One region of the Lentilactobacillus hilgardii genome, then DNA from elsewhere that is predicted to be linked to it. Evidence: predicted binding sites of a transcription regulator. Region 1 holds the regulator's gene; the other holds the start of a gene.
The links. The regulator NrdR, encoded in region 1, represses ribonucleotide reductase genes. The targets are predictions, from matches to a motif close to ACACNATATATNGTGT.

Region 2: nrdH (glutaredoxin-like protein NrdH) is a predicted target of NrdR. The motif match lies at 2,343-2,358, and genes of this name have one in related genera.

The regions. Positions count from the first base shown of each region.
Region 1 is NZ_CP047121.1:1,818,323-1,826,737, forward strand. It holds ribosomal protein L20 leader region at 1-90, opposite strand, end outside; gene thrS (threonine--tRNA ligase) at 150-2,093, opposite strand; gene dnaI (primosomal protein DnaI) at 2,426-3,364, opposite strand; gene GQR93_RS08560 (DnaD domain protein) at 3,364-4,809, opposite strand; gene nrdR (transcriptional regulator NrdR) at 4,809-5,303, opposite strand; gene coaE (dephospho-CoA kinase) at 5,315-5,908, opposite strand; gene mutM (DNA-formamidopyrimidine glycosylase) at 5,901-6,743, opposite strand; gene polA (DNA polymerase I) at 6,838-8,415, opposite strand, start outside.
Region 2 is NZ_CP047121.1:1,983,473-1,991,887, reverse strand. It holds gene nrdE (class 1b ribonucleoside-diphosphate reductase subunit alpha) at 1-1,932, opposite strand, end outside; gene nrdH (glutaredoxin-like protein NrdH) at 2,032-2,262, opposite strand; gene GQR93_RS09365 (class I SAM-dependent methyltransferase) at 2,424-3,032, shown strand; gene tadA (tRNA adenosine(34) deaminase TadA) at 3,055-3,528, shown strand; RNA gene ffs (signal recognition particle sRNA small type) at 3,574-3,660, shown strand; gene dnaX (DNA polymerase III subunit gamma/tau) at 3,967-5,733, shown strand; gene GQR93_RS09345 (YbaB/EbfC family nucleoid-associated protein) at 5,757-6,068, shown strand; gene recR (recombination mediator RecR) at 6,092-6,691, shown strand; gene GQR93_RS09335 (YaaL family protein) at 6,704-6,973, shown strand; gene tmk (dTMP kinase) at 7,165-7,815, shown strand; gene GQR93_RS09325 (cyclic-di-AMP receptor) at 7,818-8,144, shown strand; gene holB (DNA polymerase III subunit delta') at 8,154-8,415, shown strand, end outside.

The sequences.
Region 1 (8,415 bases):
AAGAACCTAGTTGAATAGGTTCTTACTCGATATCATGCCCAGCAAAATAATTTTACTAAGGCGAGAAGCGGGTTGCCTCTGCTTTCATGTCAACTTTAATAGAATATCATTGATTAAGAATCGTGTCAACAATCATTAACTATTTGTGATTAATCATTGCGCGAATACGATGCAATGTCCTTTTGAATTTCATCAACAAACGCATCTAACGATTCTGCTTGTGTCTCTTTTTCACCATAACGACGAACAGAAACGCTCTTGCCATTGACTTCTTCATCACCAACAACCAGTGTATATGGAATCTTGTGTGTTTGAGCATCCCGAATCAGATATCCCATCTTTTCAGCTCGGGTATCAACGGACGAACGGATCTTCAATCGACGCAACTGATCATTAATCTGTTTAGCATAATCCCCATGTTTATCCTGTGAAACCGGAATAATCTTAACTTGATGCGGTGCCAACCATGTCGGAAAAGCACCTTTATAAATTTCAGTCAGGTAAGCAACAAATCGTTCCATTGTTGAAACCAAGCCACGATGAATCATGACCGGACGATGTTGTTTACCATCTTCTCCAACATAATGAAGATCGAATCGTTCCGGCAACATAAAGTCTAGTTGAATTGTCGACAATGTTTCTTCATTGCCAAGCGCAGTTTTAGTTTGGACATCCAACTTGGGACCATAGAATGCAGCTTCACCTTCCGCTTCGACATAATCCAAGCCAAGCTCATCCATAGCACCCTTTAACATGCTTTGGGCACGATTCCACATTTCATCGTCATCGAAGTACTTTTCAGTATTTTCAGGATCACGATAACTCAAGCGGAACGTGTAATCATTTATATCAAAATCATGATAAACTTCAACCATTAATTTCAAAATGTTTTGGAACTCTTCTTGAATCTGGTCAAGAGCAACAAATGTGTGACCATCATTAAGTGTCATTTCACGAACCCGTTGTAGGCCACTTAAAGCACCAGACTTTTCATATCGATGCATCATCCCTAATTCAGCAATCCTCAACGGCAGCTCACGATATGACCGAATATGGTGATTGTAAATTTGAATATGACTGGGGCAGTTCATAGGACGAAGCTCAAGTTCCTCACCGTCGCCCATGTCCATTGGTGGAAACATATCTTCACGATAATGCTCCCAGTGACCTGATTGTTTATACAGGTCAAGATTTGCCAAGACAGGTGTGTAAACATGTTCATAGCCATTAGCAACTTCCTTATCGACAATATAACGTTCGATTGTTCGTCGGATAGTCGCACCATTTGGCATCCAATATGGCAGCCCTGCGCCGACTTTAGGATCAACAAAGAATAAGTCGAGTTGGTTACCGATTACTCGATGATCACGTTCATGAGCCTCCTGACGCTTCTTTAAATCTTCATCAAGTTCAGATTGTTTGTTGAAGGCAGTTGCGTAAATCCGCTGAAGCATTGGATTTGACGACTTGCCTTGCCAATAAGCACCGGCAACAGATAATAATTTAAAGATCTTTACTTTACCAGTCGATGGTAAAACAGCACCTTCAGCAACAGACTTGAAATCACCAATTTCGAAGAACTTAACCTGATTACCATCAGCAATTTCGTTAATAAGTTCAGTCTGATATGGGTCCCCAACAACTTGTTTCAGTGCATCGTCTTTACTTAAGAACGTGACCTTAATAGGTAAATCTTTGCTGATAATTTGTTGCATCGATTTTGTTAAACTGTCTAATTGATCAACACTGATTTGAGTCTCAGGTTTATCGGTATCAACAAAGAAGCCATCATCATCGGCTGCACTTTCACCAAAGCGAATATCCTTGAAATTTGAAGCAATTGCAGCTTTAAGTACCTGAGCTGCAGTTTCTCGAAGAACATTCAGGCCATCTTGACTGTCGCCTGTGACGATTTCGACTTTACCACCCTTATGTAAAGGCTCGTTATCATTTACAAACTGACCGTCAACTTTTCCGGCAACAGCCTTTTTCCCTAAACTAATTGAAATCGATTTTGCAATGTCTTCAGCGGTAACGCCGTCGTCAAATTCTTTTACACTACCGTCTGGAAATTCAAATGAAAGTTTTGACATATCCTCTAACTCCTTTTTTCTTTCTAGAACCACAAAAAATCCCTAGTACACAATTGTATACTAGGGACGTTATTAGCGCGGTTCCACCCTTTTGGATTTTGGAAAAGTATCCACTTCACCAAAAAGCTCTCAAGTGGTTGCTAACGGGACCATCCGGGATAGCATTATCCGCAATCCGATTATCAAAAAGTGGTAACAACCATTTTCTAAACAAACAGCCTTTCAGTCTAGAGCCGTTCTCCCTTTGATGAGAAATGATTATCATATCTTCCTGATTCATTGCTTTTAAGTATAGGATTCCTTCTTAAAGTTGTCAATCTAAATTAAACAATTTACATTGGCCGACGATTTTGACCCGGCATTTCTACCTCGCGAGATAGGAACCTAATTCGTTGCATGAGCCGTTGTGCCTTTAACGGTTCAGCGTCACCGTGATTGTTAAATGTCAGCCACTCTTCCTCCAATTGCTCCATAGACAAATTTGAACTGAAAAACATCGGTAGTTGCTGTTGCATTCGATATTCAAGGATAACGCCCAGAACCTCATCACGTACCCACGATGACAACGAACCGGCACCAACATCATCCAACATTAAAATCTGTGATTTTTTGACAGCATCAATTTTGTCTAGATAGCTGTTATCTGAAATTGACGCCTTCATTTCACTTTCAAAGCTGGGAAAATGAACCAACGTTGTCAATACGCCACTATCCGCCAAATCATTGGCAAGTGCACCTAATAAATAAGTTTTACCAACACCGAAGGGCCCGTAAATATAGTAACCAGGTTCAAACTGGTCTTTAGCCATATACTTTGAAGTGAAGTGAACGGCCTTTGCAAATGCCCGATATCGACTGTCGGTTTGATCAAAATTATCAAGCGATGCATTGCGAATATCTTTGGGCATTGAAATAGTCGTAACACGCCGTGCCAGTCGTTCGGCCTTTTGTTTATCAAGCGTCTCAGCCGATGGTGCGTAAGAAACTTCGATCAAATGATCACTGACAACAAGCTTTGGTACATATCCCGGTACAAATGATTTTTGTTTTTTCTTCAATGTATCACGAACCATTAAATATTCACGAAGTTTTGCAATAGATCGTTGAGCTGCATCCTCTGCCAACTTCGCCTTATTTTCTTTTAAAAACTGTTGAATTTCAGGATCCGTTTCAATTTGCCTAACAGCGACTTGAAAGCTTTTTCTTGCGCCTTTTCCGTTAATTGTTCGTTCCTTCAAAAACTGCTGAATATATTTGCTAACCGGTTCCATCAGTTCTCACCTCGTTTCTCTTTTCTCTTCCGCAACTCTGCCAACTCTTTATTAACACGCTTTCGTTCTGCTTCATCAGGGCCTGTTTTCTGTTGCTCAGCCGACTGCTTTGCCTTTTTTGATGCTTCCTTAGTCTGTTGTTTTTCTTTCTTTGCCCAGTCAGGAAGTGTTTCTGTAATCTGTCGGCGGCCGCCGGATGAATATCGTCGTTGCGATCGTTGTGTCTCTTTTTCCTGCTTTTCTTCAGTTCGTTTTTGAACCTGTAAAATGGCTTTTTCTGCATTCGTTACATGGTTTTGAGCCCAATTATCCGCAATTGTATTAACTAAATTTTGATTGAGAGTTGAATTTCCAATTCCGATGAGAACATAGTAAATAAGAACGTTAATAACCTCACGCGGAAGCAATCCCTTCGAAACCAGTTCTCGAATCATTCGTTGCTCACCAGCAGTTACCATACCGCCCTTTTGGTCTTTAATTTGCTTTAAAAAGCTAATTGGCGCATTTTCTTTACTAATCTGGATAACTTGTTGAGTGGGCTGATCAAATTGTTGTACCAGTTGTTGCCCATCCGCATCATCTTCAGGCTTCTTGTTTATTGAATCCGGCACTCTAACTTGTGGTTGTGTAAAGTCGCGTGCAATAATGAATTTCAAACTTTTCTGATTCAATTTATTCGTGTTTAGATTTGTCGCTTTCTTGATCAATTCACCCATTTTAATTTCATCTATACCATAAAGTGAATACTCAGACAAAATCAATGGCTGTGCCGCTTTAACACTGGCAGCATCAACGTACGAATTTTCTAAAATATCCAAAAGAAGATTAAAATCAAACTCCTCTTTTGAAGGTTCCAAATAACGATGATTCAGTTCAGCAGAATTCCCCGAGATGGTTTGCTTGGCAATATTAACCGGACCAGGAATATTTTTAACAGAATTTTCCGGAATCTGAAAAACATCAAGGAGCGAAGCCGAGACATTCTTAACCTGGCCAACATCCGGCATTGGAATAAACAGCCGAGCAACAATTCGGTTATAGGTATCCTCACCCACTCTTCCCAAAAGTAAAATCGACAAAATATCAGTTTTTAAAAACTCGGTTGCCGTGCATGGCTCTCTCATGGAATAAACATAACTATCAGGTGAAGTAAGTGAGACGGATGTGACTAATAAATTAACTGCTTCGAGCTTACGGCGATACCGTAATAATTTGTCAATACCAATATCCAAAATACTTTGGAGTTCAAAATGTTTATGAAGAATCAATCGATTATGATCGCTCACACTCAATGACCAAAGTAAATTATAAAGCTGCACTGCACCCCGCCCAATAATTGGTAAATACAAGTTGGTAAGAACACTCTGATCTACGCTTTTGTTTGCACTGGCATTCAAAACAAGATATTTCGAATCGGGAGTTAATTTATTTTCCGAATTTAACATTACTTCTCCTCAGGATGCTGTTTAGCAGCATTCTTTTTCTTATCCTTCTCCATAACTTCTTTGAGTTCTTTATAAAAAACAGACATATCCTTAAATTGACGATAAACACTGGCAAACCTGATATACGCAATCTCATCCAGATTCACCAGTTCCTCCATCACATACTCTCCGATTTGACGACTGGTAACTTCATTTTCACCTGAAGAACGAACTTTATTTTCAACCCGATCAACCAAATCAGTAATCGCATCCATTGAAATCGGCCGCTTTTCAGCCGACCTCACGACACCTTTAAGAATTTTTTCGCGGTTAAACTCTTCTCGATTGCCATTTTTTTTGATAACCAGAAGTGGTGTTGCTTCGACCCGTTCAAACGTCGTGAATCTAAAGCCACAGTGTTCACATTCTCTACGGCGCCGAATGACACGACCATCATCGGTTGGTCGACTATCGACAACCTTGGACCCGTTATATCCACAATGAGGACATTGCATGGCTTTCACCTCTAATATTTCTTTTCTTGTTGTAACCAATCTTCTACTTGCATATTTGTATTTTCTAAACTACCTGAATTATAAATAATTGTATCAGCCAAATCACATTTTGTCTGCAGTGACCACTGGCTTTTAATTCTGGCAGACGCCTGACTAATTGTTAAATCATCTCTGCGTCTTAAACGTTTCATTTGAGTCACTGGATCACAATATACAACAACAATTGAATCTGTCAAATAAGTATACCCGTTTTCAAATAAAGTTGGGGCGTCTAGGACCGTTAATTGCTTATCACGGTAACGATCAATTTCATGAATGATTTTTTCTCTGATGAAGGGATCCATCACTTGAACAAGTCGTTTTAATTTTTGGGGATGTTGAAAAACAATTTCCCCGAGTCTGGTTCGATCAAGGCGACCGCTTGAAGCTAATACTTCCTGACCGAATTCCGCTGTGATTGCCTTTAAACCGTTCTCACCAGGCTCTTGAACCTGATGTGCCACGATGTCTGCATCAATTATCGGAATGCCTTTCCTGCCAAGAAAAGTGCTCACTGCAGATTTTCCCGTTGCAATACCACCTGTTAATCCAATCACTTTATTCATGACGATCACCGTGAATCACCTGACAATTTGGGCAAAAATGTGTCCCCCTTTGGGCCAGTTTGATTTTTTCAATAGGTGTCCCACACCTAAGACAAGGTTCTCCCTGTCGACCATAGACGTTTAAATGATTTTGAAAATTGCCAGCTTCGCCATAAGCATTGGAGTAAGAATGAACAGTAGTCCCGTGACCATCAATTGCCTTTTTGATTTCATCAATAATACTTTTACGGAGTAATTTGAGTTCTGCCACTGATAGTGTATTGACAGGCTGCTTAGGGTTGATTTTGCTTAACCAAAGCACCTCATCGGCATAAATGTTTCCCAAGCCGGCAATATTACTCTGATCCAAAAGAAACGGCTTGACCAGCTTTTTACTTTTACCAAATATTTTTCTCATGTAATCTAAGGTTAAGTCCCTTTCAGTCGGCTCAGGACCTATTGTTTTTAATCCAGCCACAGTCAGTTCATGCCCGGTGTCAACCAAATTCATTCTACCGAATTTTCGCGTATCATTATATCGAAGCTGACGCCCATCGGTTAAATGAAAAACAATATGAGTGTGCTTGCTTAGAGGTGTTCCTTCAGGCTCAACATCGTACTTTCCTTCCATTCGAAGGTGGGATACAATTGTTAATCCATTGTTAATCCGAATAAATAAATATTTACCCCGGCGATCAATTTTTTCAATGATCTGATTTTTGAGTGCGTTTGTGAAATCCTCAGGTGGTAAATTGATCATTTTAGGATATAACACATCTACCGTCCGAATTTGACTTCCTGCAACCAGTTCGGTCAGGCCCCTTCGAACAGTTTCAACTTCTGGTAATTCAGGCATAATCTATCTCCTTGATTCTACTTAATTAAACATTTAAAAATTGTTGCCTAAATAAAGCAATAATCTGTCAACCAAACAATAATAATATCTTGCATCATTTAGCCTCATACCAAGTCTTTCCCCAATGACTCTCTACTTTTAATGGAATGTTAAGCTTGATTGCAGAATCCATCACTTTTGGAATTAACTTTTCGACAGTTTCCATTTCATCATTAGGAACCTCAAAAATTAATTCATCATGAACTTGAAGCAGCATGCGCGTTTTTAAAGGCTTCAGTGCCTCATCCATATTAATCATCGCAATTTTAATGATATCTGCTGCACTCCCTTGAATGGGTGTGTTCATTGCTGTTCGTTCCGCAAAGGACCTTAAATTGAAATTCCTTGAATGAATATCAGGTAAATAACGACGTCGATGAGCAATGGTTTCAACATAACCATGATTTTTAGCGAATTCAACAATATCTTCTGTATATTTTTTGACACCCGGATATTCCTCAAAATACCTTTGAATAAATTGATGAGCCTGTTTTCGACTAATACCAGTGTTATTAGCCAATCCGTAATCACTAATGCCATAAACAATTCCGAAATTAACTGCCTTTGCCTGCCGCCTTAACTCAGGTGTCACATCATCATTTGAAGCCAACCCAAAAATTCTTCGGGCCGTTGTTGCATGAATATCTTCTCCCTCACGAAAGGCTTCCTGCATATTCTTATCTCCGGTAATGGATGCCAAAACACGCAATTCAATCTGTGAATAATCAGATGACCAAATCTGCCAATCTTCATGGGAAGGAACAAATGCCTGACGAATCAAACGTCCCTCTTCGGAGCGAACCGGGATATTCTGCAAATTCGGATCCACGGAAGACAAACGGCCGGTCTGCGTCAATGTTTGTAAATATCTTGTATGAACTTTTGAATCATTCTTATGGATCACTTTTAACAAACCATCAATGTAAGTCGATTGTAATTTCGAAATTTGACGATAATTTAAAACATTTTGCACGATAGGCGCATCGGGTGCTAACTTTTCCAACACATCAACTGAAGTTGAATAACCGGTCTTGGTTTTCTTTAGAATCGGCAACCGCATCTTTTCAAAAAGAATATGCCCGAGTTGTTTAGGAGAACCGATATTAAATTCTTCACCAGCCTCTTGAAAAATGGTTTGTTCAATTTCAGCCAGGCGTTCTTTAAATTTGCTTCCCATTTGTTCCAGCGTCTCGGGATTTACTTTGATTCCCGCAATCTCCATTTTAGCCAACACAAAAGCAATCTTAATTTCAATATCCCGATACAAAGTTGTTTGATTATGTTCATCAAGTGCTTTAAACATATCATTATGCAATTGATCAATTGCTTTTGCCTTGTGAACAATATGATCAAAGAATTCGGGTGCTTCAGGATCGATTTTCTTCTTCGCACCTTTTCCGTAAACTTCTTCATCAGTTTTAATGTTTGCAAACCCATGAAGCTTTGCGACTGTGCCAACATCATTACTATTATTAGTTGTATTGAGCAAATATGAAACCAGCAACATATCAAAATCAACATTTTGTAGCGTGATTGAAGACCGATAAAGCCCAACGTAAGTCCGTTTGGCATCAAACACATTTTTTTGAACAGTTGAACTTTCGAGAATCGCTTTAACCTGTTTAGTGTTCAA
Region 2 (8,415 bases), 170 kb from region 1:
AGCCGCGTAAATATCAATGACTTTACGCATGTCCATATCGTAGGCTGAAGTATAATACGGCATCGTGTCATTTGAAAGATAAGGAGCGGGATAATAAATTTTACCGATCTTTGATTCCTGACGCTCTTCAATTCGATTAATAATTGGATGAAGACTGGCAGTTGTGTCGTTAATATAAGAGATTGAACCGTTTGGCGCAACGGCAAGCCGATTTTGATGATAAAGGCCGTCTTCCATAACAGCCTTCTTTAAAGCCACCCAATCTTCGTTCGTTGGGATTGTGATGCCTTGGAATAATTGCTTAACCTTATCTGATTGCGGTGCGTATGAATGATTTAAATATTTATCAAAGTAGGTGCCATCTGCGTATTTGCTTTTTTCAAAATTGTCGAATGTTTGATGCCGTTCTTTGGCGATCTTGTTAGAAGCAACCAAGCTCCAGTAATTTAACAGCATGAAGTAAACACTAGTAAATTCGATTGATTCAGGAGAGCCGTAATGCATGTGGCTTTTGGCAAAGTAGCTATGGAGTCCCATAGCACCCAAACCAATGGAATGGGATTCACGGTTTCCGTTTTGAATTGAAGGAACCACGTCAATATTAGAGTGGTCGGTTACAAACGTCAGGGCCCGGACCATTGATTCAACTGAATGGCCAAAGTTCGTTGCGTTCATCATGTTGGCAATGTTTGTGGAACCTAAATTACAGGAAATATCTTTTCCCAGTTTGATATAATGTTGCTCGTTATCTACAGTTGAAGGTGTTTGTACTTGTAGAATTTCAGAGCAAAGGTTGCTCATGACAATTCGGCCGTCAATCGGATTTTCACGGTTGGCAGTATCGATATTGATGATATATGGGTAACCGGATTCCTGCTGCAGTTTGCTGATTTCGGTTTCAAGGTCCCGAGCTTTTACTTTAGTTTTCTTAATCTTGTCATTGGCAACTAAATGATCATATTCTTTTGTGATATCGACATATGAGAATGGTACCCCATATTCGCGTTCGACGTCATAAGGGCTGAATAGGTACATGTCGGCATCGGCTTTTACGAGTTCGTAATACTTATCAGGGACAGTCACGCCAAGTGAGAGTGTCTTCAACCGAATCTTTTCATCCGCATTTTCTTTTTTGGCACCAAGAAACGAAATGATGTCGGGATGAAAAACAGATAGGTAAACGACACCGGCTCCTTGACGCTGACCGAGTTGATTAGAGTAGGAGAAACTATCCTCCAACAACTTCATGACCGGGACAACACCGGAAGCAGCGCCTTCAATATGCTTAATTGGATCACCGGCCGCACGTAAATTAGAAAGGTTAATGCCGACGCCACCGCCAATTCTTGATAGCTGAAGGGCAGAATTAATTGTTCGACCGATCGTGTTCATATCGTCGGTTGATTGAATTAAGAAGCATGAAACAAATTCACCACGATTTTGCCGACCAGCGTTTAAAAAACTTGGGGTCGCCGGTTGGTAGCGTTGATGAATAATTTCGTCAGCTAAGTTCATCGCAAGTTGTTCATCCCCGTCGGCAAAGAAAAGCGCATTGGCAGCAACGCGATCCAGGAAAGACTCCAAGTATTTATCGTTATCGTTTGTTTTTAAAGCATATTGCGCGTAAAATTTATAAGCCGCCATAAATGATTTGAAATGAAAATCTTGATCTTTCAAGTATTGATAAAGTTTCTCAATAAATGAAATGGGATATTTCTTGATAAATCCCGCTTCGTAATAATGATTTTCAATAAGATAATCAAATCGATCCTGCAGGCTGTCAAATGTCATCAAATTGGGAGTGACATTTTGCTTAAGAAAGGCTTGGAGAGCCTGCTGATCCTTTTGTAGAGGGATTTGGTTATCAACGGGGATGTTAATTTCGTTATTTAGATCGAAATATGTAACATCCTTAAGATTATGAAGAGACATAGTGAGACCACGCTTTCTGTAATTTTGCGAATAAAATAAGCGAAGCCAAAATTGGTTCCGCCCGTTTAAAATTAATCAGTATGTTAAAATGGACAAAGATTATCCGGCGATTCTTTGAAGTTCATCAGGACGGAATCCACTAAACGCTTGCTGTCCATCAACATCGACTACTGGTAAAGCCAGGAAACCTTTATCTTTAAGATAGTCTACGTATTCTGGCTGCTCATTGATATTGTGCTCTTCAAACTTAACATGATGTTCTGCCAAGTAACGCTTTGTCATTTTACACTGCATACAATTATTTTTTGAATATACTGTTACCTTTGCCATTTGGCACACCCCGCTTTAATCATTTCTTTTTTAATTTATGATTCTAGTTTACACTAAACTTACAAAAAATCAACGGATTAACACAATATATTGTGATGATAAAAAATATCAATACTAAATGTGGTTGATCCTTGTCAAACGTTAATTTAAGGAGTTTTTTCATGGATAAAAATCAATTTTATTATTCAAAGCATCCAGATGTCAAATCTGAACCGATTACTTGGGAATACGCACTATTAGGAAACAACTTTGTGTTTACTTCAGACAACGGAGTGTTTTCAAAACACCGAGTTGATTATGGCAGTCGAGTATTGCTCGAAAATGTGGACGTTGAGAATATTCCGGATGGTAATATTTTAGATATGGGTACCGGATATGGGCCGATTGGTCTGGCAATTGCAAAGATCCAGCCCGACAGAGTGGTTGACATGGTAGATGTCAATGAGATTGCCTTAGCATTAGCAGAAAAGAATGCACAGGCTAATGGCATTTCAAATGTTCGAATTTTTGCCAGCAACAGTTATTCTAACATTAAAGACAACTATGCAGCAATTGTGACCAATCCGCCTGTTAGAGCAGGAAAAAAAGTCGTGGACGATATGATAACAGGAGCGGTCTCACATTTAAAGCCCAATGCCACGCTGACGGTTGTTCTGCAAAAGAAACAAGGCGCGCCTTCGGCCAAAAAATTAATGACAAAGGTTTTCGGTAACTGTGAGATTGTTAAACGAGATAAGGGTTACTACATCCTTCGTAGTGTTAATGAGTAATCGATTTAATTGAGAGGTTCGAATGAGTCAAAATAAAGACGAAAAATTTATGAAAATGGCGTTGATTGAAGCACAAAAGGCATACTTGATTGGTGAAGTGCCGATTGGAGCAGTCATTACCCAAGATGGGCAAATCATTGGTCGAGGGCACAATTTGCGTGAGCACCTAAATGACGGGGTCGCCCACGCAGAGATTATGGCAATTGAGGAAGCTTGTCGTTATTTGAGGAGTTGGCGACTCGTTGATTGTGAACTTTATGTGACGATTGAGCCTTGCCTGATGTGTTCGGGGGCAATTGTCAACTCTCGAATTGATAGAGTTGTTTTCGGAGCCCGGGATAAAAAAGCGGGAGCGGTTAGAAGCCTTTACAAAGTTCTAGAAGATTCACGATTAAATCATAATGTTGAAGTTCTTGAAGGAGTCCTTCAACCCGCATGTTCAAAGATTATGAAAGACTTTTTTAAAGCTGCTCGAAAAAGAAAAAAACAGAAGTGACTGGCTTTTTCTCTGAAAATACGATATGATAGTTATTGCCGCAAGGCCCTGAGGCAAGGGTCGGGTTACGAACTGTGTCAGGTCCGGAAGGAAGCAGCACTAAGTATCATCGACACTGTGCCTCTTGTTTATGACTATTAGACTCCCAGCAAAGAAATATTGCTGGGAGATTTTTATAATTTGGATTACTTGAGTATGAATCGTGTCTTGAATGAACACCGTTCATACTTTTTGTTTGGTCATAAACACAGCTGATTATTTTTAATTGGGGAGTGTATTGACGACTCAAACAAATTAAGATTTTCGATAAGCTTGCCCAAAACAGGGCTAATTTGGTTGGCAATTCCGGACGATTCAGCATATAATTGTTTAAGTATTTTAACCACTGCTTACGAGTTTATTGTCAGAGTAATTAATGATTCTAAAGGAGGATCGGAAATGAGCTATCAGGCATTATACCGGGTTTGGCGACCCCAACGTTTTGATGAAATTGTTGGCCAGTCAATTATTACCCAAACACTGAAAAATGCAATTTTAACAAAACAAATCAGCCATGCCTATTTATTTACCGGTCCTCGAGGAACTGGTAAGACGTCTGCTGCAAAGATTTTTGCCAAGGCAGTTAACTGTCATTACCTTGAGGACGGCGAACCTTGTAATAAGTGTGAAACTTGCAGGGCAATTAACGAGGGCAGCCTGAGTGACGTTATTGAAATTGACGCGGCTTCTAATAATGGTGTTGAGGAAATTCGCGACATTCGTGACAAGGTTAAATATGCGCCAACGAAGGCTGATTATAAAGTTTATATTATTGATGAAGTGCATATGTTGTCTACGGGTGCGTTTAACGCACTTCTAAAAACATTGGAAGAACCACCTGCAAACGTTATTTTTATTTTGGCGACAACGGAACCCCATAAAATTCCGGCTACCATTATTTCTCGAACGCAAAAATTTGATTTTAAGCGGATTAGGCCAGAGGATATTTTGGAACGAATGGCCTACATCCTTAAACAAAAGAACATTGAGTACGATGATAAAGCATTAAAACTCATTGCAAAAGCAGCCGAAGGCGGGATGCGGGATGCTTTAAGCATTCTTGATCAGGCTATGTCATACGGTGATGATAAGGTGACCTATGAAAACGCCCTTCAAGTAACCGGAAGCGTAACAAATGAATTATTGACAACTTATGTCGAGCAAGTGATTAAAAAGGATACGAAAAATGCTTTGATTACCGTTCAGAAGGTGCTTGATAACGGGAAAGATGCTAGTCGATTTGTTGAAGACTTAACCAGTTATTGCCAAGACATTCTTTTGTATCAACAGGATCCACAAATCGTTGAGCAGCTGGAACTAGGGATGGTTGATGATAAATTCAAAGCATTGAGTGACCAGATCAGCGATGAAGAAATTTATCAAATCATTAATGAATTAAACGAGATTGCTAATTCGTTGAGATACACGGCTCATCCGGATGTTTATTTACAGGTTTTGACGGTTAAAATCACGCACCTGAAACAGCCTCAGGGCGTTTCAACGACTACTTCAGTCGATAATATCGACGAAAATGGTAAAATTAAGGCGTTAACCGATAAAGTTAATGAGCTCCAAAGGGAAATCGAACAACTTAAGAAATCCGGTCCGGCTGATGAGGCGTCTCAAAGTCAGCCGATGGTTAAACCAAAACCCATTGAGGCTAAGTCTGGGAATGCACGCGTTGAATTGGCCAAGATTTATCCGATCTTGGGAAAGGCTACCAGACAGAGCCTTAATGAATTCCAGCAGGTTTGGCCGGATTTGATGAACGCACTGTCTGTTACACAACGAGCAGTGATGCATGTCTCCAAACCGGTTGCGGCCAGCCCCGATGGTGTGATTGTATCATTTGAGTATCCGATTTTCTTTCAAAAAGCGCAAGCTAATCGAGAATTATGTGATGCCTTGGAAAACAATTTGGACCGAATTGCCGTTAAAGCACCCAAAATTGTTTTCGTGCCGGATAATCAATGGCCGAAAATTCGGAAAGATTATTTAGCTAGTCACAAGGATGAGCTGAAGGGTAAGCAAAATACCGATCCAAAGAGTCAGGAGACGTCCACGGAAGAAGAAAAGATCGATCCGGATTCAAACGATCCCAAGCCGATCGTAAAAAAGGCGGAAGAGTTATTCGGTAAAGACATTCTCGATATTAAAAATGATTAAATAGTAGACGGAGGAATTTTAAAATGATGAATGGTATGAATATGAATAAGATGATGAAACAAATGCAAAAGATGCAAAAGCAACTTAAGGAAGAACAAGATAACTTAAATAAACAGGAATTTACCGGTAGCGCTCCTGACGACATGGTTGTTGTGACCTTCAACGGAGAACGTATTATGACAGATATTAAAATTAAGCCTGAAGCAATTGACCCTGATGATCCCGAAATGCTATCGGATTTGATTGTTGCAGCAGTTAATGATGCAATGAAGAAGATTAAAGATACCACTCAAAGTACAATGGGCAAGTACGCCAAAGGTATTCCGGGTATGTAGTCTGTTGATAGGAAGGAACGATTATGCAGTATCCTGAACCAATTGCAAAATTAATCGATAGTTATATGAAATTACCTGGTATTGGTAACAAGACAGCAACTCGGCTGGCTTTTTATACCGTTGATATGAATAAGGACGATGTCAAGGAATTTTCACACGCACTGTTGGCTACCAAAGAAGATCTTCACTATTGCTCGATTTGTGGTAACTTAACTGACGAAGATCCATGTGAAATTTGTCGTGATAAGACTCGCGATCAAACAAAAATATTGGTTGTTGAGCAGCCTAAAGACATTATGGTGATGGAAAAAGTTCAAGAATATCATGGGCTGTACCATGTACTTCATGGTGTTTTGTCACCAATTGAAGGCAAAGGCCCTGAAGATTTAAACATTACTTCCCTAATTAGGCGACTTCAAAAAAACGGTGAGGTTAAAGAAGTGATTGTGGCGACTAACGCAACTCCTGAAGGAGAAGCAACTGCTATGTATTTAAGTAAGCTAATCAAACCAGCTGGCATCCGAGTGACACGATTGGCACATGGACTGTCAGTAGGAACGGATATTGAATACGCTGATGAAATGACATTGTTTAAGGCTGTCCAAGGCCGAACCGAAATGTAATGGAGGAAAATAATGGTGTGGTTTGGTGGATTTAAAAAGCAAAATATAAAAGCTGAATATGATCAACGTCTGCTGGATCTTATCAATAATCTTAAAGAGCAGTGGGATCATGCCGCTCAAACTCAAACCGCGGTTGCTGACAGCGATATTGAAATGGCACAAGAAACGGCTTTGGCAAAGCAAAAATTTTTCTTTATTTATAAAGAAGCTCGACTCAGACACATTAAAAATGATCATATTCAAGCATCGGTCATCAGTTATGACCACGATGATTTTCAATAAGGAAAATTAATGATAAATTTTGAGTGATTTTTGGATAAATGTTCGTTGTTTCTGAGACACAGGGATGTGAAATTCAGGCCGGCATTTAAGGTTAGATCGCTCTTTTATTTTGTGGCATTTTATCTGGGAGAATAGACAGGTAAAAAAACATACAGTACAATAAACCTAAATATAGAATTGAGGGAAAAACTTTGACTGGCAAATTTATAACCTTCGAAGGCCCTGATGGTGCAGGGAAAACTTCTGTCATGAATGAAGTTGTTAATCAATTCCAAAAACAACTTGGTGACCATCTGATTGTTACTAGAGAACCAGGTGGTAATAAAATTTCCGAACAAATTCGACGGGTTATTTTGGATCGTAAAAATACAGAAATGGATTATCGAACTGAAGCGTTATTATATGCGGCAGCACGCCGTCAACACTTAGTCGAAACTATTTTGCCGGCCTTGCAGGCTGATAAGCTGGTTCTTTGCGATCGATATGTTGACAGCTCGGTGGCTTACCAAGGTGCGGGAAGAGAAATCGGAATGCAGGCAGTAGCGAGGATGAATGAGTTTGCAACCGAAAAGATACTTCCATATAAAACGATTTATTTTGACATTCCGGTTGAAGTTGGCTTGAATCGAATTGCCAAGCATCGGGACTCAAGTAAAATTGACCGTTTAGATGTTGAAACAACTGCTTTTCATAAACGCGTTCACCAGGGATACATGAAATTAATTGGTGAATATAACGATCGTTTTATCATAATTGATGCAACTCAACCAATTGAAAAGGTTATTCAAGATACAACTGATGTGATTCATCAAATAGCAAGTGAATTTTTTAAGGAGTCTTAGCTATGAAATTAGTAATTGCAATCGTTCAAGATAAAGATGCTAATAAGTTACGTTCGGTTTTTGTTGCCCATGACATTGTTGCAACACGTTTTTCGACAACTGGAAGTTTTTTAAGGGCCGGCAATACAACATATTTGGTTGCTGTTGATGATGATAAAGTTGATTTAACGTTGCAGCTTATTAAGGAAACCTGCTCCGCCCGACAACAATTTATGACGCCCCCGGTTAGTCTAAATGGTGATACGGCTGAACATACTTTTCCAATTGAGGTTCAAGTGGGTGGGGCTACTGTGATGATCTTGCCAATTGAGCAATTCCATCAATTTTAGAGGTTAAAAATGTCAGACAACATTGCGAGCGATGCGAAAATAAAACAGCCCAAATTATTTGAACAATTTATGCGCTTAGTGGATCGAAATGAATTGTCACATGCGTATCTTTTTACGGGTGAAGATGGTGCAGGTCAAAATGCAGTTGCAATGGGAGTTGCAATGCGTCTTTTCTGTACAAATGTGAAAGACGGTTATCCTTGCGGAAAGTGTGCTGAGTGTACACGAATTATGAATCACGATCATCCAGATGTTGTTATAACGAAACCGG